Linked DNA regions of Silvibacterium dinghuense. The protein of the gene in region 1 interacts with the protein of each later gene in a pairwise test. Links are inferred from orthologs where the notes say so. Each region holds a gene or a part of one and is shown on either strand. Other genes may lie near its edges. The genes, in order: dnaE, ESZ00_RS18250 and dnaX.

What was found.
Region 2: the proteins of dnaE (region 1) and ESZ00_RS18250 interact in binary tests that used the Escherichia coli proteins (3 or more experiments, as listed by UniProt). The link is inferred for Silvibacterium dinghuense from one-to-one orthologs.
Region 3: the proteins of dnaE (region 1) and dnaX interact in binary tests that used the Escherichia coli proteins (3 or more experiments, as listed by UniProt). The link is inferred for Silvibacterium dinghuense from one-to-one orthologs.

What each region holds. Positions count from the first base shown.
Region 1 is NZ_SDMK01000002.1:562,492-570,617, forward strand. What follows is about bases 1-4,049. They hold dnaE (DNA polymerase III subunit alpha), read right to left. Parts: upstream 3,717-4,049; coding sequence 201-3,716; downstream 1-200. Other genes in these bases: ESZ00_RS11540 (acetyl-CoA carboxylase carboxyltransferase subunit alpha), read right to left, coding at 1-89; ESZ00_RS11550 (sensor histidine kinase), read right to left, coding at 3,803-4,049. Outside these bases: more of ESZ00_RS11550, read right to left, coding at 4,050-5,281; ESZ00_RS11555 (response regulator transcription factor), read left to right, coding at 5,340-6,029; ESZ00_RS11560 (outer membrane beta-barrel protein), read left to right, coding at 6,113-7,582; kdpF (K(+)-transporting ATPase subunit F), read left to right, coding at 7,713-7,802; potassium-transporting ATPase subunit KdpA, read left to right, coding at 7,804-8,126. UniProt on the Escherichia coli protein: DNA polymerase III is a complex, multichain enzyme responsible for most of the replicative synthesis in bacteria. This DNA polymerase also exhibits 3' to 5' exonuclease activity. The alpha chain is the DNA polymerase catalytic subunit.
Region 2 is NZ_SDMK01000005.1:106,114-112,988, forward strand. What follows is about bases 2,879-5,676. They hold ESZ00_RS18250 (pyridoxal phosphate-dependent aminotransferase), read right to left. Parts: upstream 4,965-5,676; coding sequence 3,792-4,964; downstream 2,879-3,791. Other genes in these bases: ESZ00_RS18245 (beta-galactosidase), read left to right, coding at 2,879-3,725; ESZ00_RS18255 (glycoside hydrolase family 16 protein), read left to right, coding at 5,100-5,676. In the rest of the region: ESZ00_RS18235 (COX15/CtaA family protein), read left to right, coding at 1-198; ESZ00_RS18240 (M24 family metallopeptidase), read left to right, coding at 452-1,585; more of ESZ00_RS18245, read left to right, coding at 1,659-2,878; more of ESZ00_RS18255, read left to right, coding at 5,677-5,957; ESZ00_RS18260 (lysophospholipid acyltransferase family protein), read right to left, coding at 6,136-6,875. UniProt on the Escherichia coli protein: Shows aminotransferase activity with methionine and histidine as substrates, and to a lesser extent also with phenylalanine.
Region 3 is NZ_SDMK01000001.1:5,122-12,192, reverse strand. What follows is about bases 1,327-4,320. They hold dnaX (DNA polymerase III subunit gamma/tau), read right to left. Parts: upstream 3,901-4,320; coding sequence 1,753-3,900; downstream 1,327-1,752. Other genes in these bases: ESZ00_RS00055 (GNAT family N-acetyltransferase), read left to right, coding at 3,978-4,320; ESZ00_RS00065 (YbaB/EbfC family nucleoid-associated protein), read right to left, coding at 1,414-1,737; ESZ00_RS00070 (MBL fold metallo-hydrolase), read right to left, coding at 1,327-1,347. Outside these bases: ESZ00_RS00075 (MarR family winged helix-turn-helix transcriptional regulator), read right to left, coding at 1-329; more of ESZ00_RS00070, read right to left, coding at 358-1,326; more of ESZ00_RS00055, read left to right, coding at 4,321-4,544; ESZ00_RS00050 (SET domain-containing protein), read right to left, coding at 4,672-5,133; ESZ00_RS00045 (tetratricopeptide repeat protein), read left to right, coding at 5,206-5,847; ESZ00_RS00040 (hypothetical protein), read right to left, coding at 5,861-6,427; ESZ00_RS00035 (DUF1569 domain-containing protein), read left to right, coding at 6,579-7,071. UniProt on the Escherichia coli protein: Part of the beta sliding clamp loading complex, which hydrolyzes ATP to load the beta clamp onto primed DNA to form the DNA replication pre-initiation complex.

The DNA.
Region 1 (8,126 bases):
CGCGCCAATTCAGTCTTGGTCCATGCAGCGGGGACGGTTTCAACGCCGGAAGTAAGGTGCGGTGCAGTGCCTTGAGCGTGATCAGTCATAAATACAGTTGCGGCATTGCCGGAAAATTCACCGGCTCGCGTCGCTCTCCCGATTGTAGAGATGCCGGCGGTGCAATACAAACCCGCCGGCCCCTTATGCATGTCATCCCCTTAATCCAGGATCTGCACCACGCCCCGGCCCAGCAGCGCTTCCGTGCGATCGATAAACCCACGGTCCGCCGCAATGGCAAAGCCTGCCGGCTCCATGATGACGCAGTATTCGCCCTTTTGCTCCAGGCTCAGCATCAGCTTGCCTGGTCCCGGAGCGGCCTCCAGCAGTACCTTCAGCTCTTCGAGTGTCGCCTCGCTCGCCCGCTCCAGCGGCACCTTCAAGCGGATGTTCAGCGGCAGCTTCACCTTCACATCCTCGAGCGGCTGAATCGATGCAATCGCAATCTTCGGTGCCGCATCTTCTTCCGCCCGGATATTGCCCTTGATCAGAACCGGCACTTCAATCTTCAGGCTCTCGGCCAGCCGCGCATAATCCTTCGGAAAACAGATGATATCGATCTTGCCGACTGTATCCTCGAGCGAGGCCGCCGCATACAGTTCGCCCGAGCGCTTCGACTTGGCTACCTTCAACCCAACAATCACGCCCGCCACAGCCACATCCGGCTCCTGCGGCTGTCCGCGCCGCGGAGGCGCTGAGGACTGCTTCATTTCGAGCGCGGCAGCCGTATCCACCACGCCGGAAACATTCCGCAGCTTGTCCGCATACTTGTCGAGAGGATGCCCCGAGACAAAGAAGCCCAGTACTTCCTTCTCCGACTGCAGACGCTGATTCTCATCCCAGTCGGCGACATTGGGCAGATCATCCACTGCCGCTGCCGCCGGATGATCATCAAAAATGCCGAACAGTCCATGCTGTCCCGATGCCATGTCCCGCTGCGACTTCTGCGCCTGTTCGATGGCCTTGTCCGTCGCTGCAATCAGCTGGGAACGACGTCCGAACGAATCCAGCGCGCCCGCCTTGATCAGCGATTCCAGCACACGCTTGTTGATCAGCCGCAGGTCGATCTTTTCGCAGAACTCCCAGTATGACGAGAAGCTCTTGCCTGTCTCTGTTAGCTCGCTGCGCGCAGCCAGAATCGAATCGATCGCATTGCGGCCCACATTCTTGATCGCAGTCAGCCCGAAACGGATTGCATTACCGTGCGGCGTGAAGTCCGCGTCCGAGAAGAGCACATCCGGCGGTTCCACCGGGATCTCCATCTCGCGGCATTCCTTGATGTACTTCACCACGTTTTCCGGCTTCGAAATTTCCGACGTCAGCAGCGCAGCCATAAATTCGACCGGATAATGTGTCTTCAGATATGCAGTCTGATACGCCAGCAGCGCATAGGCTGCCGAGTGCGATTTATTGAAGCCGTATCCCGCAAACTGCTCCATCAGATCGAAGATGCGGACAATCTTGTCCTTCGGAAAGCTCTTCTCAAGTGCGCCGGAAACGAAGCGGTCGCGCTGCTTCGCCATCTCAGCCGGATCCTTCTTACCCATCGCGCGGCGCAGAAGATCGGCTTCGCCCAGCGAATAGCCGGCGAGCACGTTGGCGATCTGCATCACCTGCTCCTGGTAGACGATGACGCCCAGCGTCTCCTTGAGAATGGTTTCCAGCGGAGGCAGTTCGTACTCCACCTTGCGCCGTCCCCACTTGCGCTCGATGAAGTCGTCGATCATGCCGCCCTGAATCGGGCCAGGACGGTAAAGCGCATTGAGAGCCGTCAGGTCCTCCACTGACGTCGGCTTATACCGGCGCAGCACGTCGCGCATGCCGCCCGATTCAAACTGGAAGACGCCTGATGTCAGAGCACGGTGATAAACCTTTTCGTAAGTCTCCTGGTCGTCGAGCGGAATCGTCTCAAGATCCAGCGTCACATCGCGGTTCTTCTTGATGAGCCTTAGACAATCATGGATGACCGTCAACGTGGTGAGCCCGAGGAAGTCCATCTTCAGCAGGCCCATCTTTTCGACCGCCTTCATGTCATAGGCGGTCACAATTTCATCGTTCTTGCTGCGGCTTAGCGGCACCAGGTCTGTCAGCGGACGAGGAGCAATCACGACGCCGGCCGCGTGCACACCGGCACCGCGCACCAGCCCCTCGAGCTTGAGCGCCGTGTCGATCAGCTCACGAATCTGCGGGTTGCCGTCATAGGCCTCCTGCAGCGGCGGCGAGTCCTTCAGTGCCTGCTCGATGGTTACGCCGATCGTCGCCGGAATCAGCTTCGCGATGCGATCCACGTCGCCATACGGCATGTCGAGCGCACGGCCTACGTCCTTGATCGAGGCCTTGGCCGCCATCGTATTGAAGGTGATGATCTGCGCCACCTGCTCGCGCCCATATTTGCGCGTGACATACTCGATCACCTCGCCGCGCCGGTTCATATCGAAGTCGATATCGATATCCGGCATCGAAACGCGCTCGGGATTCAAAAAGCGCTCGAAGAGCAGCTCATTCTGCAGCGGATCGATATTCGTGATCTCCATCACGTATCCGACCAGCGATCCCGCCGCCGAACCACGCCCTGGGCCGACAGGGATATCGTGCTCGCGCGCATAGCGGATAAAGTCCCAGACAATAAGGAAATAGCCCGGAAACTTCATCTGCTTGATGATGGAAATTTCGCGCTCCAGACGCGCCTCGTAAGCCTCGATCGGATGCCGCAACAGCCCGCGGCTCTGCAGATGGCGAACCGCCGTATCCAGACGCTTGCGGAAACCCTCGCGGCACACCTGCTCGAAGTAGCTGTCGATCGTATGCCCGTCCGGAACGGCAAACTCCGGGAAGGGATTATCTACCTTGCTCAGCTTCAGATTGCAGCGCTCGGCGAACTGCATCGTCCGGCTCACTACCTCCGGTGCATGCGAGAAGACCTTCTCCATCTCCGCCGCGGTCTTGACGAAGAACTGATCGGAATCGAACTTGAAGCGCTTCGGATCGTGGATCGAACCCGCAGTCTGCACGCACAGCAGCACCTCGTGCGCATGCGAATCATCCTCGCAGAGATAGTGGCTGTCATTGGTCGCGACGAGCGGGATGTTCAGCTCTTTTTCAATCCGGAACAGATCGGCATGAATCTTCTTTTCCAGCTCCAGCCCCTGGTCCTGGATCTCGAGGAAAAAATTCCCCTTCCCGAAGATGTCCTGGTACTGTGCCGCGGTCGTGCGGGCAGCGTTGTAATTCCCTGCCAGCAGGTTCTCCGATAGCTCACCGGAAAGACACCCCGAAAATCCAATCAGCCCGCTCGCATGCTCGGCCAGATACTTCTTGCTGATACGCGGCTTGCGATAGAAGCCGTGCAGCGAAGCCTCCGAGGTGATGCGAACCAGGTTGCGGTAGCCTTCTTCGTTTTCGGCCAGCACCAGCAGGTGGTTGTAATCGTCGCCCTGCGGATCGGCGCGATGGTCTTCTTTTTTGCAGACGTAGAGTTCGCAGCCCAGAATCGGCTTGATGCCGCGCTTCTTCGCGGCTTCAAAGAAGTGCACCGCGCCATAGATGTTGCCGTGGTCCGTGATTGCGACTGCTGACTGCCCGATATCGGCAACACGGTTGACCAGCTTTTCTACGTCGCAGGCTCCATCGAGGAGGGAGTAATCGGTATGGATATGCAGGTGCGTGAATTCAGCCATGATTCTTCCTCGATTCTATTCCTCATGGCTCGCCGTATCCGCATAGGCATTGCATGTTACGGCTGAGGAAAACCCGGTACAAAATCTCAGTCACGCACAGGCTCTTCTGTAGACGCGCCCTGCCCATCGGCAGGCAGCCACAGGGTAAAAATAGCGCCGCCGCCGGGCCGGTTGCCCATCGTCACCCCGCCGCCATGCGCGATCATGATGGCCTTCACAATCGCCAACCCCATGCCAGTGCCCGATGTACCCGGCTTCTGGTTTCGCCCCCGGAAAAACTTGTCGAAAATATACGGCTGATCCGCCTCATCGATTCCGGGCCCCCGGTCTTCGAGGCTCACCATCAGCCGGTAGTCCTCAACGCGTGCCCAGATGCGCAGGGATGAGGCATCCGGCGAATAACGTGCCGCATTTTCGATCAGATGCCGCAGCACCCGCCGCACCAACTCGCGATCCAGCAGCACCCGCGGCAGGTTATCCGGAATCTCCACTGTGACTGCGCGGTTGCCCAGCGGGCCGCGCGCCTCTTCAAGCGCCATCGCCACCAGATCGGCAATTTTCTCGGGCTTCGGCTTTACCTGAATACCCTGCGCATCCAGCTGGGCCATCTCCACGGCACGGCCGATCAGCAGGTCCAGCCGCGCCGACTCCTCTTCGATCACCGCGTACATTTCCGAACGCCCTTCGTTCGGCAGATTCGGGTGGCTGAGCAGTGTCGATGCCGCCGCGCGGATCGAGGTCAGCGGCGTACGCAGATCGTGTGTCACAGAATCGAGCAGCGCCGAACGCAGCCGTTCGCTCTCGCGTGCAGCCTCCACGTGCGTACTTTGTTCGATGGTGGCCGCGCGCTCCAGTGCAATGGCCACCAGCGCGCCGATAGCCTCGAGCTGTACATGCGAAGCGCTGCTGCCCAGCACGGCCAGAGCCCCCACCGAGCGCATGCCGAACATCAGCGGCACCACCTGCGCGCCATCAATCGCGCGCGCCCCCGTCTCGAGTGCCAGGGCCGCTTTGCGCAACTCCGCTGCCGGAAGCAGCACAGCCTCAGGGTCCGAGTAGTGTGCCGCGTCATGATCCCGCACATAAAGCGCCACGGCCCGAAAACCAAAAATCGTCGCCGCAATCGACGGTGCCTGTCTTGCCAGCGAACGGAAATCATCCTGCAGCATCAATTGCTGACTGAAGCCGTAGAGCTGCTCCACTTCCTGCCGCCGCGCCTCCGAGATACGCGTCTGCTGCCGAGCCGTATCCGAGAGATGACTCACCAGGATGCCCACAGAGAGAAACGCGCCCAGGGCAATCCAGTTCTGCGGATCGTGAATCGTGAAGGTCCCGATCGGAGGCAGAAAGTAGAAGTTATAGAGCAGCGCGCACAACACCGAGAGATAGATCGAATGAACGATTCGGAAGCGTGATGCAGTCAACAGCACCAGCACCAGGAAGGTGAGTGCCGCGGTGGTCTGGTTGATTTCTGCAAGGTAGCGGCAAACCAGCGCCACAGCCACCGCCGCTGCGGTGATGCCCAGGAACGAAACCAGCTCACGGCGCACGCTCTGTCGATCCATACTCGCGTCGATGATACAGTCAGGAACGATGGGCCCCAAGCGGCGCCCTGGTAAAACCATGGCTGAACGAGTTCTTGTCGTCGACGACGAAGCGCAGATCACTCGCGTACTGCGCACCGCACTCTCCGCACAAAACTATGATGTCCGCACCGCAAACGACCCCGAAGAGGCACTGCATCTCTTCGAAGAGTGGGCGCCGGACCTGATCATCACCGATCTCATGATGCCCGGCATGACCGGCGTCGAGCTCTGCCGCGCCATCCGCACCCGCAGCAAGGTGCCTATCCTCGTGCTTTCGGTCCGCGAACAGGAACGCTCCAAAGTCGAAGCGCTCGATGCCGGAGCGGATGACTATGTCACCAAGCCCTTCAGCATCCAGGAACTGATGGCCCGCGTCCGCGCGCACCTGCGCCGCGCCCCGGAACGAGTCACCGATGCCCCCGTCACGGTCGGTGACTTTATCGTCGACATCGCGGCCCACGCAGTCACCGTTGCAGGCCGCTCTGTGCACCTCACCCCCAAGGAATTCGACCTGCTGCTGCTCTTCGCCCGCAATGCCGGCAAGGTGCTCACCCACCGCGCACTGCTGACTGCCGTCTGGGGTGCGCAATCTGCGCAACAGCCTGAATACCTGCGCGTATTTGTCGGCCAGCTGCGCAAGAAACTGCAAGGGGATAGCGGCAAGGAATACATTCAGACCGAGCCCTGGGTGGGCTATCGCTTCCTCCCTGACGGAGGCACCGAATAGCACCCATTACGACTTCCTTATAAATCCCTTACGAGGTGCTTAGCGTCCTGCTTGTTTACTGAGTTTTAGTCGATGATCTCAGTATGACAACCCTGCGTGACACCTCGAAGTTTCTGATTCTGATCGGTCTGCTCCTCCTGGCATTGCCTCTCGTCGCACAAGGCTCTGCGGCGTCCAATTCGCAGCAGCCTCCAGCAAATGACGGCGAAGTGCAGCAGCTGCGCGATACCGTCAAGCTTCTTGAGCAGCGCGTCAGCGCGCTCGAAGCTGAGATCGGTCGGCAATCCCACGCCGACTCGGCCACTGCCACCACAGAAGCCTCGAGCCTGACCGCGGCCACCAAGGAACTTTCCCCCACCCCGCCGTCCGCAACGCTTCCCGCGCCGGCTTCGCCCCCGGCAGCCGCGGTATCGATCCTCCCCACGCAGCTTCCCGGCGGCGCCACGCTCGGGTATGACATCGACGGCTACTACGAGTACGACTTCAACCATCCCATCGGCCGCGTCGACTACCTCCGTGCCTACGATGTCCTGAGCAACGCCTTCAGTCTGAACCAGGCCGGAATCGTCTTCGACCTCGATCCCGATGTCTCCCATGGCCGCCGCTACGGCGCGCGCCTCGACCTGCAGTTCGGCCAGGCGACTGAAACCAGCCAGGGCAACCCTGAAAATGAACCCCGCCCCGATATCTACCGGAATATTTTCCAGGCTTATGGCACCTATGTCGTCCCCGTCGGTTCGGGTCTAAATGTGGACTTCGGCAAGTGGGCCAGCTCGCTGGGCGCCGAAGGCAATTACACCAAGGACCAGCTGAACTACACCCGGTCTTTCTTCTTCAACTATCTGCCCTTCTATCACATGGGCATACGCACTTCGTACAAGGTCAACAGCTGGCTTACCGCCAACTACTGGATCGTGAACGGCACCAACCAGACCGAGCCCACGAACTCCTTCAAGGACGAGCTCTTCGGCTTCAACCTTCAACCCGCAAAGAGCGTCGCCTGGACGATCAACTATTACCTCGGGCAAGACCATCCCGACGTAACTACATCCACCGGCTGCACCACGCCGGTACAACCCGGCCTCTGCTTCACTCCGATCTCACCGGCGCCCGACGGCAAGCTTCATATCTTCGACAGCTATGCCACCTGGACCGTGAACCCGCGCCTCTCATTCACCGGCGAAGGCGACTACGTCATCGAACGCGAGTGGGCCAACGCCGCTCCCGGCGAATCTTCCGCGCCCTCGCATGTGGATGGCGGCGCCGCCTATGTGCATTTCCAATGGACGCCCCGCACCGCGCTCACCGCACGCACGGAATATCTCTCCGACCGTGGCGGTCTCTTCAGCGGCACGACGCAGGCGCTCAAGGAAGGCACCTTCACCTACGAATACAAGCTTGCTGACAATCTGCTGGCACGCATGGAATACCGTCGCGACTGGACAAACGTGCCTTTCTTTTTAACCGACAAAACAGGACTGCTCTCCGATCACCAGACCACCGCCACGCTCGGCCTTGTCTGGTGGTACGGAGGACGGCAAGGCGCCTGGTAACAAGCCCTCGTACTACGCAAGGAGCAATTGTGCTGGACATACTTATGCTCGTCATCACCGCGGCCTTCTTCATTGTGGCCCTGCTCTATCTCGCCGCCTGCGAGCGGCTAAGGTAGCCCCTGAGGAAACCATGGATATCACTACCCTGATCGTTGTCCTGCTCACCATTGCGCTGCTGGTGTATCTGGTCTTTGCGCTGCTTTCCCCGGAGAAATTCTGAAATGACCGCGAATGGATGGCTGCAGATTCTTCTGCTGCTCGCTGCAGTTGTAATACTGATGCGCCCTCTTGGCCTTTACATGGCTGCTGTATTCGAAGGGCGTAAAACCTTCCTCGATCCCGTCATCCGCCCCGTCGAGATGCTGGTCTACCGACTCTGCGGCGTCAAGCACGAGGAAGAGATGAACTGGCGTGAATACGGCACAGCCGTCATGCTCTTCAGCTTCGTCTCCATGCTGCTGACCTATGCCATCCAGCGGCTCCAGCATATCCTCCCCTGGAACCCGCAGGGTCTGCCCGGCGTCGAGCAGGCCCTGGCCTGGAA
Region 2 (6,875 bases), on another replicon or contig:
CGCGGCCTCGGCTTCGGCGTGATCGGCCTGCTGCTGCTGCAATACTGGATCGGCTTTGCCGACCTCGCGCTGCTGGCTCCGGTGGCGCTGCAAATGCTGCACCTGCTCGGCGCCGATCTGCTGTGGATCGCCCTGATCGTACTGACCGCCCGCCTGTACCTGCGGCCCATCGGCTGCACAGACGGGCTGTGCAGTTAGAGCCTGTTAGGGTGCAACGACAAGCTTTTCTTCCCTGAGCAATCTTTTCCAGCCTCTCCTCTTCTTTCTTTTCCCTCCATTCCAAGCCCGAGACTTGGCAAGCCTCCCATGAGGCGTGCACACTTGTGGCAGCAATCGCCGTTCCTTAAAGAAAACGATTTATCGAAGCATTGCGCGCCTCTGCAAACCGGCGATCCGTACCGAACTGCGTCTCCGAACGCCCTATCCCGCACATCGCAGATAAAGGAAACCGATGAGCCAGACCGTCCAACAGCCCACGCTTGCCAGCTCCCCGGACCGGGAACACGAAATCGCCACCAAACTCGACCGCCTGTTTTCCCTCCTCGAAGAGCGGAAGCTGGATGCCGTGCTCCTGAGCCGGCACGAAAATCTGGCCTGGATCACCGCCGGACAGTTCGAAGCCCGCGTAGCCCAGGGCTCGGAGACCGCGGTCGGCTCTCTGCTGATCACCCGCGAAGGCGGCAAGTATTGTGTCACCTCGGAAAATGAAGCGCCCCGCCTCGAAGCCGAAGAGCTCGGCGGTCTCGGCTACGAGCTGGCAACCTATCCCTGGTGGGGCTCGCCGGCCGAAGTGCTGAAGAAGCTGGCCGGCAGCCGCCTGGGTGCGGATACCGCACGGCCCGACGCGGAGCTCCTGAACCTGACCGGCCTGCGCGCACCGCTGCTCGAGCCGGAGATCGCCCGTTTCCGCCAGCTGGGCGAGGAAACCGCCGAGGCGACGGTCGAGGTCCTCGAAGACCTGGAGCCGGGCGTGACCGAGTACGAGATGGCCGCGCAGGTCTCGTTCGAACTGCTCGCCCGCGGCATTACGCCGACGGTGCTGCTGATGGGCGTCGACGAGCGTATCTATCGCTACAAGCACGCTGTGCCCCGCGCCGGCGTGCTGGAGCGCTACGGCATGCTCAACCTTTGTGCGCGCCGGCATGGCCTGATCCTTTCCATCACCCGCTTCGTGCACTTCGGCCAGCCTCCGGCCGAGCTGCTGGCCAACTACGAGCACGTAGCCCGGATCAACGCCGCGCTGCATCATGCCACGCGCGAGGGAGTGACCTCGGCCGAACTCTTCTCCACCGCGGCCAAAGCCTATGCAGCCGCCGGAGCGCCGGATGACATCCGTCTCCATCACCAGGGAGGCCCCTGCGGCTACGTCGCGCGCGAATGGGTCATCACGCCCGAAGGCAAGGAGCGGGTCACGCTGCCGCAGGCCTATGCGTATAACCCCAGCCTGCGCGGCGCCAAGGTAGAGGACACGGTCATCGTGACCGGAAACGGTGTCGAGGTGCTCACCGCGACGCCGACGCTGCCCGTCATTGAAACCGAACTTGACGGCACCCTCTACCGGGCGTCGAATGTGCTGGTGAAATAAGCCCGGCAGGCCATCCGGTCTGCCCATATCGAACTGGACAGCGCCACGGTGCTGTCCAGAGGAGCGAGAGAGAATGCGGGTATTTGCTTCGCTGTGCCGCCGCGCTGCCGTTGCGGCTCTTTGCGTCACCGTGACCGCGCCGTTTGCCTCGGCGCAGGCCACGCAGTATGCCGATCAGCCACCGCTCCTGGTGGGGGCGGCGTGGTATCCCGAGCAGTGGCCCGCATCGCAGTGGGAGCCGGATCTCGAGCGCATGGAAGCCGCGCATATCCATCTCGTACGCGTCGGCGAATTTGCCTGGAGCTCCATGGAGCCACGCGAAGGCGAGTATCACTTCGAATGGCTGGAGAAGGCCATCGCGCTGGCGGCGAAACACCACATCTGCGTGATCCTCGGCACACCGACCGCCGCGCCTCCCGCATGGCTCACGCAGAAGTATCCTGAGACGCTGCGTGTCGACAACTGGGGCCGCCGCGACGAACATGGCAACCGCCAGCAGTTCTCCTTTGCCAGCACCAAGTACCGGGAACTGGGCTTCAAGATCGCCGAGGAGATGGCCACGCGCTTCGGTCATAATCCGGATGTCGTCGGCTGGCAGCTCGACAACGAACTGGCCGCCGATTCCTTCGATCCGGACGCCATCGCGCAGTGGCATGCGTATCTCAAGACAAAGTACGGCACCATCGACAATCTGAACAAGCACTGGGCGACCGCGTACTGGAGCCAGTCGTACAACGATTTCGACCAGATTCCGGCCCACAACTCGGATGAGAACCCGGCGCTGCTCCTGGAGTGGAAGCACTTCGTCAGCGAGACGTGGAAGAGCTATTCGGAGAACCAGATCCGCGCCATCCGTCCACATGCCGACAAGCGCCAGTTCATCACGACCAACACCATGGGCTGGTTCGACGGCTTCGATTCGTACATTGAGCATTCGGTGCTCGACATCGCCGCCTGGGACGACTACATCAGCACCGATGTGCTCGACCCTTATGACAACGGCCTGCGCCACGACCTGACGCGCGGCTACAAGCAGAAGAACTTCTGGGTGATGGAGACCGAACCGGCCTTCGTCAACTGGCGTCCGACCAACAACGCGCTCGACAAGGGACAGACCCGCGACCTGGCCTGGCAGGCCATCGGCCACGGCTCCGATGCGGTGGAGTACTGGCAATGGCGTGCCGCGCCAAATGGGCAGGAGGAATACCACGGCGTGCTGGTCGGTATCGACGGCAAGCCGGTACCGGTCTATGACGAGGTCAAACAGGTCGGCGAGGAATTCGAGAAGACGGGCAAGGCGCTCGCCGGCACCTCACCCCACTCCGAGGTCGCGCTTATCAACGACTTCGACAGCCGCTGGGCCATCGACTTCCAGCGCCACAGCGCAAAGTTCTCGCCCACCGCGGAGATGACGGCCTTCTATCGCCCGCTGCGGGATGGCGCACAGGCTGTGGACGTCATCAGCGCGCATGCGCCGCTCGATCAGTACAAGCTGGTCGTCGCTCCGGCATTGAACGTGCTGCCGCAGGATGTGGGCGATCACCTGCTCGCGTACGTGAAGCAGGGTGGCCATCTGGTGCTGGGTCCGCGCTCAGGCATGAAGGACGGCTACGATGCGCTGAATCCTCAGCGCCAGCCGGGTCCGCTGGCCGATGCGCTGGGGGCGAACGTCTCGCAGTTCTACGCGCTCGACAAGCCGGTACCGGTGGAAGGCGACGCAGGCACAGGCGAGGCAGAGATCTGGGCTGAAACCATCGCCGTGGCCTCATCGGAGACCAAGGTGCTGATGCGCTATGGCGCGAGCAACGGATGGCTCGACGGCCAGCCCGCTGTGGTCGCGCGGCAGGTGGGCAAGGGCACCATCACCTACATCGGCGCATGGCTCGAGCAGCCGCTGCTCGACAAGCTGACGGCCTCGATCCTCGATGACGCGGGCATCAAGCCGCTCATTCCGGGCGTGCCCGAGGGCGTCGAAGTCTGCGAGCGCTCCGGCGACGGCAAGCGCGTGCTCATCTTCATCAACCACACCACGGATACGCAGCAGGTGAGCCTGCCTACCGGCATGCGCGACCTGCTCCACGGAGGCAACACCTCGTCCGTGAGCCTCGAAAAATATGGTGTAGCCGTTCTCGCACAATAACGACAGCTCTAAACAGAAAACGCCGGAGGCAAATGCCTCCGGCGTTTTCATTTGTAACAGCAAAGATTACTTAAGAGAGCGGATCAGCTCGCAGGCACGCTCGAGATCATGCTCGCGCTTGGCAAAGCAGAAGCGGAGCAGATTCTCACCCCGGCCCTCGGTGAAGAACGCCGTACCCGCCACGGCGGCAACCTTCGTCTCCCGCAGCAGATTACGAGCCTTCTCGCGAGCCGTCTCACCCGGCAGGCGGGAAACATCGGCCAGCACATAGTAGGCACCGGCAGGCACCGCCGGAGTCAGGCCGACATCGGTCAGCGCCGCGCAGAGCTGATCGCGCTTGAGCTGATACTCACTCGAAAGACTCTCGTAAAAGGTACGCGGAAGCTCCATGAGTCCGGCAGCCGCACCATATTGGAAGGGCGACGGAGCACACACGTATGTCAGGTCATGGAAATAGCCAATCGCGCCCGTCCAGCGCTTGTCCGCTGCCAGATAGCCGATACGCCAGCCGGTAATGCTGAAGGTCTTCGAGAGTCCGGAGATGGTGATGGTGCGCTCGCGCATGCCGGGCAGCGTGGCCGGACTGATGTGCTCCGTGCCGTCGAAGACGAAGTACTCGTAGATCTCGTCGGTAAAGACGAAGAGATCGTGCTCGATGGCCAGTTCGGCAATGGCCTCGAGCTCCTTACGCGAAAAGACCTTGCCGCAGGGGTTCGACGGCGTGTTCACGAGAATGGCGCGCGTCTTCGGCGTGATCGAGGCACGCAGCCGGTCGAGATCGAGCTCCCAGGTGTGCATCGCCAGCGGCACAGCCACCGGCTTGATGCGCAGCGAGAGCAGCGTATTCAGGTGATAGCCATAGAACGGCTCGAAAAGGATGACCTCATCCCCAGGATCGAGCAGCGCCAGCGCCGCCGCATAAAGGCCGCCGGTCGCTCCGGAGGTGACCAGCACCTCGGCTTCGGGATCCACCTGCATCCCGTTGTCGCGGGCGAGCTTCCTGGCAATAGCCTGGCGCAGCGGCGCCACGCCGTCGAGGCGCGTGTAGATGTTGTAGCCGTCGTGGATCGCTTCGATCGCGCGCGCGACCACCGGTGAGGGCACCTCGGTGTCGCAGATCCCCTGCGCAAGGTTCACGCCGCCGAGGCGGTCACACTCGACGCTCATCGAGCGAATCTCGGACTGGACGACGTGGGGAGCAATCTGGCTGAGGTGCAGTTTCGTGGTCGCGGTAGCCATAAGGAATGCATCCATGATGGCACTCTGCGAAACGGGAATCCACCGAAAAGGCGCCCGGAGTGGACCATGCCTTTCCCCTGCACTATCCTTCAAGGAAAAATGAGCCCTAAGAAAAATGAGCCGGGAGTTCACAGGATGAAGAAGCGTCGGGGTATCTCCGCAGGTGCGGCTGCATGGCTGCTGGGAGCCATGCTGGTATCACTCGCAGGCACCGCCCGGGCGCAGGAGCAGCTCGTCTGGTCGGACGAATTCAACGGCCCGGCGCAAAGCCTGCCCGATCCGCAGAACTGGACCTTCGACACCGGGGCAAACCGCTGGGGCAACCACGAGCTTGAGACCTACTGCGGATGGAAGTCCGACGCAGCTCCCTGCAATCCAGCCAGCCCGAATGCCTATGTCGGCGGCGACGGTTATCTGCACATCGTCGCGCATTCGCTCGGCGGAGGCATCTACACCTCGGCACGGCTCAAGACACAGGGGCTGAAGAGCTTTCTCTATGGCCGCATCGAGGCACGCATCAAGATGCCTGCTGGCCAGGGGCTCTGGCCGGCCTTCTGGATGCTCGGCGACGATATCGACCGCGTGCAATGGCCGGCCTGCGGCGAAATTGACATTATGGAGAGCGTAGGTAAGACACCGACCATCAATTATGGCTCGATTCATGGACTCGGCTTCACCGGCACTTCCATCACCAGCATGTATCCGCTGCCGGGCGGCGCGAAGTTTGCCGATGATTTCCATACCTTCGGCATCCTGTGGTCGCCGAAAGAGGTCCGCTTCTATGTGGACGATCCATCCAGGCCCTACGCTATCGATACTCCGGCCGACCTGAAGGCCGGCGGCATCTGGCCTTTCGATTCGAGGCGCTTCTTCCTGCTGCTGAATCTTGCCGTAGGCGGCGACTGGCCCGGCGCTCCGGATCGCACCAGCATATTTCCTCAGGAAATGCTGGTGGACTATGTGCGGGTCTATTCGCTCGTACCGGCGCACTAAAACGTGTTAGTAAATGCGGGGACATACAGTCTTACCCGGAAATACCGATAACAACGCTTTCGTCGGAAGCAGTTGCAGAGCGGCCATATCTCGAAGCTGCTTTCTTCCAGTGGCGTTTTCCTCAAGAAAACGCCACCCTGCACAAGGCCAGAAATGGCATGGATACTCTGCAACAGCTCTAATTGCCTCTTATTCCTTTCATCCTTTGCTCCATGACCCATTGCCGCGTCTGCCGCGCCGCGATGCGGCGGTCGGGATAGGCCGGCTCGGATGAAAGATAGGTAATGCGCGCGCGAATTCCGCGACGGCCAAGAGCAAAAAGCAAATGCGGGCCAAAGGTAATATCGCCGAAATAACAAAGTTCGGCCTCGGTCGCATCGTCTGCATGATAGGCAATGGCTGCAGCGGTGATCGGCTCTTCCGCCTTCAGCGCAGCCTCGAAGAGCGCCGGGAAGAAAGGAAGTACATGGCTGCCGTCGGTGCTTGTGCCTTCCGGAAAGAGCACAACAGGAAGCCCGGCAGCAAAGGCTTCGCGCATCCGGGTAGAAACCGAGGCGAGCACCGAACTCTGCCCACGCTCGACAAAGATCGTTCCGCCACATGCGGCCAATAATCCGAACAGCGGCCAGCTACGCACTTCGGATTTAGAGACAAAAACACACGGTCCGAGCGTGGCGAAGAACAGAATATCCAGATAACTCAGGTGATTGGAGACAACAAGGCCACGCTGTGGCGCTGTGCCCTCGGCTACAACCTGCATGCCCAGCCGCGAAGTGACCCGCCGGCAGGATGCATGCAGCCAGAGAGCACGCTCGATCCGGCTGATTCTGCCGCCACACCGCATCCAGAGCAGAGCAAACCGCAGCAGAAGTTCAAGCAGCGTCAGGAGGAGACGCACCGCCCGCACAGCGGCCCGCA
Region 3 (7,071 bases), on another replicon or contig:
AAGCCGCGGCCTTTTCCTGTGAGTTCGATGCGGCGGATGCGGCGGTCTTCTTCGGAGTTTCTGCGTTCGACGTAGCCTTCGCGCTCGAGCCGGTCGATGGCGGCAGTCATCGACGGAGCGGCGAGCAGCACGCGGGAGCCGATCTGCGAGATGGTCATGGGCCCCTTGTGCAGAAGGACCTCCAAAACCATGAAGTCGGTAAGTCCGAGGCCTTCCTTTTCCACCGCACTTTGAACAAAGGCGGCAAGAGCACCGTAGGCACGGGCGAGGTTCACCCAGAGGCGCGGCGCGCTGACTTCTTCCTTCTTGCTGGCTGTTGCGTCGGACATCGTTTTCAGTTTCTCTGCGCGGGTGCGCTTAAAGCGTGTTGTAGACCACGGTGACGAACATTTCTGGCGTCATCATGCCTTTGTTCCAGGTGGCGTCGAGATCGGCAGTCGGATGCTGGGCAATGACCTGCGCGAGCGACTGGCCGGCGAGTTTGAGCTTTTCAATGCGATTGGCAACGGTGGCGAGCATGTCGCGATATGCGGAGAGCGCGGACTGATCACCCGGCGCGCCGTGACCGGGGATGATCTTCGTCTTCTCGTCCACGATCTGGAGAAGCTGATCGACGCCGCGGATCATGCCGTTGATGGAGCCGCCGCTATTGGCATCGATGAGCGGGTACATGCCGTTGAACCAGAGGTCGCCGGTCTGGACGACGTTGCTGTTACGGAAGTGGAGAAAGATATCCGAGTCCGTGTGGGCATTCGGAGCGTGGACGAGGTCGATGGGCTCGTTGTCGAAGTAGAGCGTTTCGCGATCCCCGAAGGTCTCCTGGGGAAGAGCACTGTTGGGCGCGGGGGGAAATGTCGTGTTGAGAATCTCTACGCGCTGTGCGGAGGAGAGCCGTACCCGGGTGTTCTCATGCGCGAGGATGAAGGCTCCCGCATCGTGCATGGCGGCGTTGCCGTCGGTGTGGTCGAAGTGCCAGTGCGTATTGACGAGCAGGCGTAGCGGATGCGGATCGAACTTTGCGAGCTGTTCCTTGAGCTGGGGCGTGGCGGTGGCGATGCCGGAGTCCACGAGCAGCTTGCCATCCGGGCCGAGGTGCACGAGCATGTTGCCGCCTACGCCCTGCAGCAGGTAGATCGTGTCAGTGAGGCGGGTGCTGTGAATCGGTGTGGTGCGCGCGTTGGTACGCATGGTGGCGATAAGGCCGGCAGCCGCGGCTCCGGTGTTCGCTGCCGGATTGGCCGGCGGATGGCCTGCTCCGGATTGCTGCGGCCATGCGCGCGACGCCGCGAAGGCAAGGCCTCCGGTGGTAATCGCGGTCTGGATGAGGAAGTGGCGTCGTGTCGTCATCGGCTTCAGCTCTCTCGTGCGCACACTCTCTGGGCAGATAGATGCGTTTCCGGGCGGAAGTGGCGATCAGAAAAGTCCAGGAGGAAGATTGAGACCGCCGAGCATGCCCGACATACTGGATTTGAGAATCTCTTCGGCCTTGCGGCCGGCCTCGTTGAAGGCGGCGGTGATGAGGTCTTCGAGCATCTCGATATCGGCTGCGCTGCCCAGTCCGGCGACGGCAGAGGGGTCGATGGAGAGTTTGAGGACTTCTTTCTTGCCGTTCATGCGGACAGTCACGGCTCCGCCGCCCGAGGAGCCTTCGACCACGGACTGGGCAAGCTTCTGCTGCATCTGTTCCTGCATTTCCTTGGCCTGGCCAAGCATTTCCTGGAGCTTGAAGGGGTTCACTGCGTTTTGCCTCTTTTACTTTCCTGGGCGCAGGTCAAGGACGCTGCGCACCTCTGCGTTGAAGAGTTCCTGCGCCCGTTTGACGAGCGGGTTCTCGAGAGCGATGGACTGGATGCTGCCCCTTGCGGCCGAGGCCGTGGATGCGGGGCGTGGGCCGGAGCCGGGCGCCTTCGCCTCGCCGTGGATAAAGGTCAGCTTGTGGTTGATGCCGATGGCGCGAAGCGCGGCTTTACAGATCTTTTCTGCTTCGGCATTCATGGTGAGGCCAAGCATTGTCTTCTTGATGCCGACTTCGACCTCGATGGTGTCGCCTTTTTCACGCCACTGGCCGGAGGAGAGCAGCACGGATGCGGTGCTGTGTCCCTGGGCGTCGAGCGCGGAGCAGACCGTGTCCTGAATAAGGGCCATGTCTACTGAGGAAGACGGTTCCTGCGCCAGGGCAAGGGCTCCATTGGTCAGAGGGGACTCTACTTCCGCTTTGCCGACAGGGGCGCGGCCGGGCTCGTCTTCCTCCTGAAGCGCAACGGCGAAAGGTTCGGGAGCTGCGGCAACCGTGCTCACGGCGACCGGCTCCGGACGCGTTTCCAATGTGGGGCGCAGGGCTTCGATGGGGGCAGCTGTGAGCGGTTCGGGCTCCGGATCGGGCAGGACGGCGGCGATGTTGCTGACCGGTGCCGGCGCAGGTGCCATGACCGGCTCGGGGGGGGCATCGAGAATCGGCCGCGCGGGTGGTTCCGCGATAGGCCGGACCTGCGATGCGATGACAGGCTGGCTGGGAGCTTCGATAGAAGGTCCGGAGCCGGCGTCACTCGTCATTTTCCGCGAGCGGTCTGCTTCAAAGGGTGAGAAAGCGGGGCGAGCCGGCTCTTCCGGTCGTGCCGCCGCCGGTTGAGGAGCCGTTGGGCGCAGCGCAGGGGCTGGTGCCGGAGTTGCGGGCCTCGGAGCTGCAGGAGCCGGCCGCGCGGCGGCCGCGGTGCGCGGAAGGCTTGCTGTGGAGCCTGCGGGCGGCAGTTTGCTGAGGAATTCCTCGACCGGCAGCAGGCGGGTGAGATGCACCAGCTTGATGAGTCCGAGCTCGAGGTGAAACCGCTGTTCCTGCCGATAGTTGAGCTCGTCGAAGGTGCGCAGCGTGATCTGCAGGAAGCGGGTGAGGTCTTCCTCGGAGAAGAGCAGCGCGGAGCGAGCGGCGCGGGCGCGCTCGTCGGCGGAGATCTGCAGCAGTTCGGACTGCTCGCCGTCGATGCGAGCCATGAGCGTGTTGCGCAGGTAGCGGACGAACTGGCGGGCGATCTGCGCAGGGCTGTTGCCGGCGTTGAGCAGGCGATTCAGCTCTTCGATGAGCGCGGCGGTGCGGCCTTCGGCGATGGCTTCGAGAAAACCTTCAAAGATGGTGTTGGGGACCGAGCCCATCAGCTCGCGAATCTGCGCGGCATCGAGCTGCGGGCGGCCGTCGATAACGGGGGCCGAGGCGATGGCCTGGTCCATGATGGAGAGTGCGTCGCGCATGGAGCCGTCGCCGGCTTCGGCAAGCAACGCCAGCGCGGCATCCTCTACGCCAACCTCTTCGTGCACGGAGATGGCACGGAGCTGCTCGAGAATATCGTCGAAGCGGACGGCGTGGAAGCTGAAGTGCTGGCAGCGCGAGCGGATGGTCTGTGGGATGTCTTCCGGCTGCGTTGTCGCCATCATGAAGACGATGTGGTCGGGCGGCTCCTCGAGGGTTTTGAGCAGCGCGTTGAAGGCGGCATCGGTGATCTGGTGCGCCTCGTCGAGAATGTAGATCTTGTAGCGGTCGCGGGCGGGCCGATAGCGGGCGGCGTCGCGCAGCTCGCGGATTTCATCGATGCCGCGATTGGTGGCGGCGTCGATTTCGATCACGTCCACGGCGTTGCCCTGGCGAATCTCGGTGCAGGACTCGCAGGTAGAGCAAGGCTCCGGCGTCGGGCGCTCCGGCGAGCCGATTTCGCGGCGGCAGTTGAGTGCCATGGCCAGGATGCGGGCGATGGTGGTTTTGCCGATGCCGCGGTGACCCGAGAAAATATAGCCATGGGCAATGCGTCCCTGCGACAGGGCATTGAGCAGGGTACGGGTGACGTGATCCTGCCCGGCGACGTCAGAGAATCGCTGGGGGCGGTATTTGCGCGCTAGAACCTGATAAGCCATCGGGAAAAAGGTAACGGTTCATTGTATCGGGCGGGGCTGAGGAAGCAACGCCGGACGGAGCAGGGAAAGAGGACGCAATGGAGAAGAAGAGCGACAAAGGGTTTGCGATTCGCGTGGCCACGGAAGCAGATGCTCCGGCGCTCAAGGCGCTGATCGAGGCTTCTGTCCATGGGTTGCAGGCCGGGGATTACTCCCAGGCGCAGCGCGATGCGGCGGTGGGGGTGCATCTTGGCGTGGATTCGCAGCTTATCGCCGACCGGACATATTTTGTCGTCTCCCCGCAGGCGCAGCCGGAGGTGATGGCGGCGTGCGGAGGCTGGAGCCGGCGTCAGACGCTCTTCGGCGCGGATCGCCGTCCGGACCGGGATGCGAGCCTGCTCGATCCGGCGGTGGATGCGGCGCGTATCCGGGCGTTTTTCGTCCATCCGGATTGGGCGAGGCAGGGCATTGGATCACTTCTTCTGCAGTATTGCGAGGATGCGGCGCGCGCGGAAGGCTTTCGGCGTTTCGAGATGGGAGCGACGCTGACCGGGGTGCCGCTCTATCGGCGCTGGGGATATGAAGAAACAGGGCGGATAGAGCTGGAATTGGGGGATGGTTTAACGCTGCCGATTGTGAGAATGGGGAAGACAGACAGGGAATAGGGTGTAGGCGGTTGCCTGGTGCTCCAAAGATCTCTTCGGTCGCGGGATGTGTTTCTTCCCCTCGATCAGAGAAAACCCCATGTCTCAAAAGCGAGACATGGGGCACCCGGGGTTCTATCCCCTATTCCTAAACCGAAGCGTTGTTCTTCGCCGCCGCCCGCTTGGCGGCGCGGGCACGACGGCTGAGCTCTTCGTGGGAATACATGGACTTGCGGCAGGTGGGTGCGCCGCAGTTGCAGTAAGCTTCGTCCTCATCACCATCGTAGAGGTTGTAGTCGTAGGTGAGCTCTTCGCCGGAGGCGATGTCGCGGAGGGCGAAGATGTAGACGCGCCCCCTCACTTCCTTCGTCTCACAGTTGGGATCGCAGGAGTGGTTGATAAACATGGCCAGGCCAAAGCCGTCGATGACGGTTTCTCCTTTGCCCAGGCCGAAAAGATAGGTGGTCGGCGAGTTCTCGTACTTTTCGTCGGCGCGGTCTTTGGAAATGCGTGGGCCGGTGTACTCGACGATGCGGGTGCGCCTGCGGATCGGCTCGGTGGTGTAGCATCCGGCGGCATGGATAGAGGAAGAGCGGATGATCAGCGGCATGGTGATTCTGGGCCGAGTATACAGCCCTTTGCAGAGGACAAAGGTCTAAACTGAAAGAGGATGAGAAGAGAAATGAATCCATGCCTGCGAATCCGTGATGGCGTGCTGTGGTCCGCGTTGCTGGGGGTAGCTCTGGGCTCGTCAGCGTTTGCGCAACAGCAGAATCAGGATCAACAGAGCACGTCCTCCTCCTCGCAGTCCGCAAACACTCCGGCACAGACGCCGGATGCCGCCGCAAAGAAGCCGAGCACGGCGGCAGACAACCCGTTCCCTGAAGCGATCTCAAAAAAAGCTGCGGCCGAGGCCAATGCGCCGGAGAGTGCGAAAGCTCCGGTGAAGACCGATGACGGCAGTTCTTCGAGCCGCAGCGCCTTTGCCGGCGTGGCATCGCCGCTCGACAACACCAACCGCATCTCGGACGGAGCGGGGGGATTCATCCACAACCCGAAGATGGCGGAAGAAGACGTGAAAGTAGGCGGTTTCTACTTCACCCGCGGTGACTACCAGGGGGCGTACGCACGTTACAAGGAAGCCACCGAGGTGGATCCTGGCAATGCGGATGCGGTGCTCGGTCTGGCGAAATCGGCGCAGGGGCTGAAGCATACGCAGGAGGCTGTGGACAACTACCGCATCTACCTCGATGCGTTTCCGGATGGCAAGAAGGCCAGGGATGCGCGTAAGGCGCTGGCAGAGCTGGGCGCGGCGCCGAAGTAGGGCTGTATCCCTGTCAGGAAAATGCGTGCCGAATCAGCGCAACCACATAGAGTACGGAGAGCGGGGCGAGGATGAGATTCCGCAATGCCGAGGCAACGGCTTTGCGGCGCACCGGGCGTCCGCCGCGATAGCCGTTGCGGGTAAGCAGGTCCGCGGCGAGTGAAAGCAGTTGGTGGACCAGCCACATTCCTAACGCAAAGATCAGCAGCTCCCAGAGCAGGACATAGAGCGTTCCGCCCAGGTTCAGGCCGAGCTTTTGCATAGCGAGCTCGAGCTGGTCGGGCATGAAGAGACGCTCCTTGAACGTGTGCCACTGATGTCCCGTACTGATAGCCCAGATGCAGACGGCGCAGAGCAGCACACGCCACGCGGTGATAAGAGCTTCGGAAAGATTGATCTCCCAGCGCTGCGCCGGGCGGGTGCGCAGATGCAGGTAAACGCGCAGAGACGCCGGAATGATACAGAGCACCAGCAGCAGGGTGAGATGGCTCCGGACGGCGATGCCTGTTTCCTGGAGATACATCTTCGAGTGCTGCCATGCGGCTGCGAATTCCGAAGAACGTGTGACCAGCAAAACCACGGAAAGCTCCTTACCAATCGAACAGGACCAATCGAGCGGGAACGCACCGTGGGGGCGGAGTTGCCTGGAGCACCGGAACCTCGATCGTGCTTTCAGGATGATAGACGATGCGGCGGTCGACAGCCGTATCGGGAGAGCGTAGAGTCCGGGCGTGGATGCTTCGTTCGCGTGGCTAACGACACAAGTGGAAGTCAGGCTCGGCAGCCTGAGCGCGGCGGAATGTGGCATGCATGCGCCGTCGTCGGGCTGGTCCCGGCAGGAGGTGGTGGAGCATCTTCTGTTGACCTACGGAGAGACGCTCGCGCTGGTGGAAAAGTACTGCGCGCGGGAGCGGGCGACAGGGCGCAGGTCTTCGCTGCGGGAACATATCGTCAGGCGGGTGGTGCTTGGCCTGGGATGGATGCCGCGTGGTGTGCAGGCTCCGGTGTTTGTACGGCCACAATCGGTCTTGCCGGAGGCCGGTGGCAGGGAGCTGTGCAATCGCTTCCGGGAGCGGTTATTACAGCTGGATATCGGACTGACGCGCGGTGAAGCGGTCTTCGGAGATCGGGTCTTTGCACCGCATTTTATGCTCGGTCCCATGACGGCAAGGCAATGGCGGCGGTTTCACTTTGTCCATGGAAGGCATCACCTCGGGCAGCTGG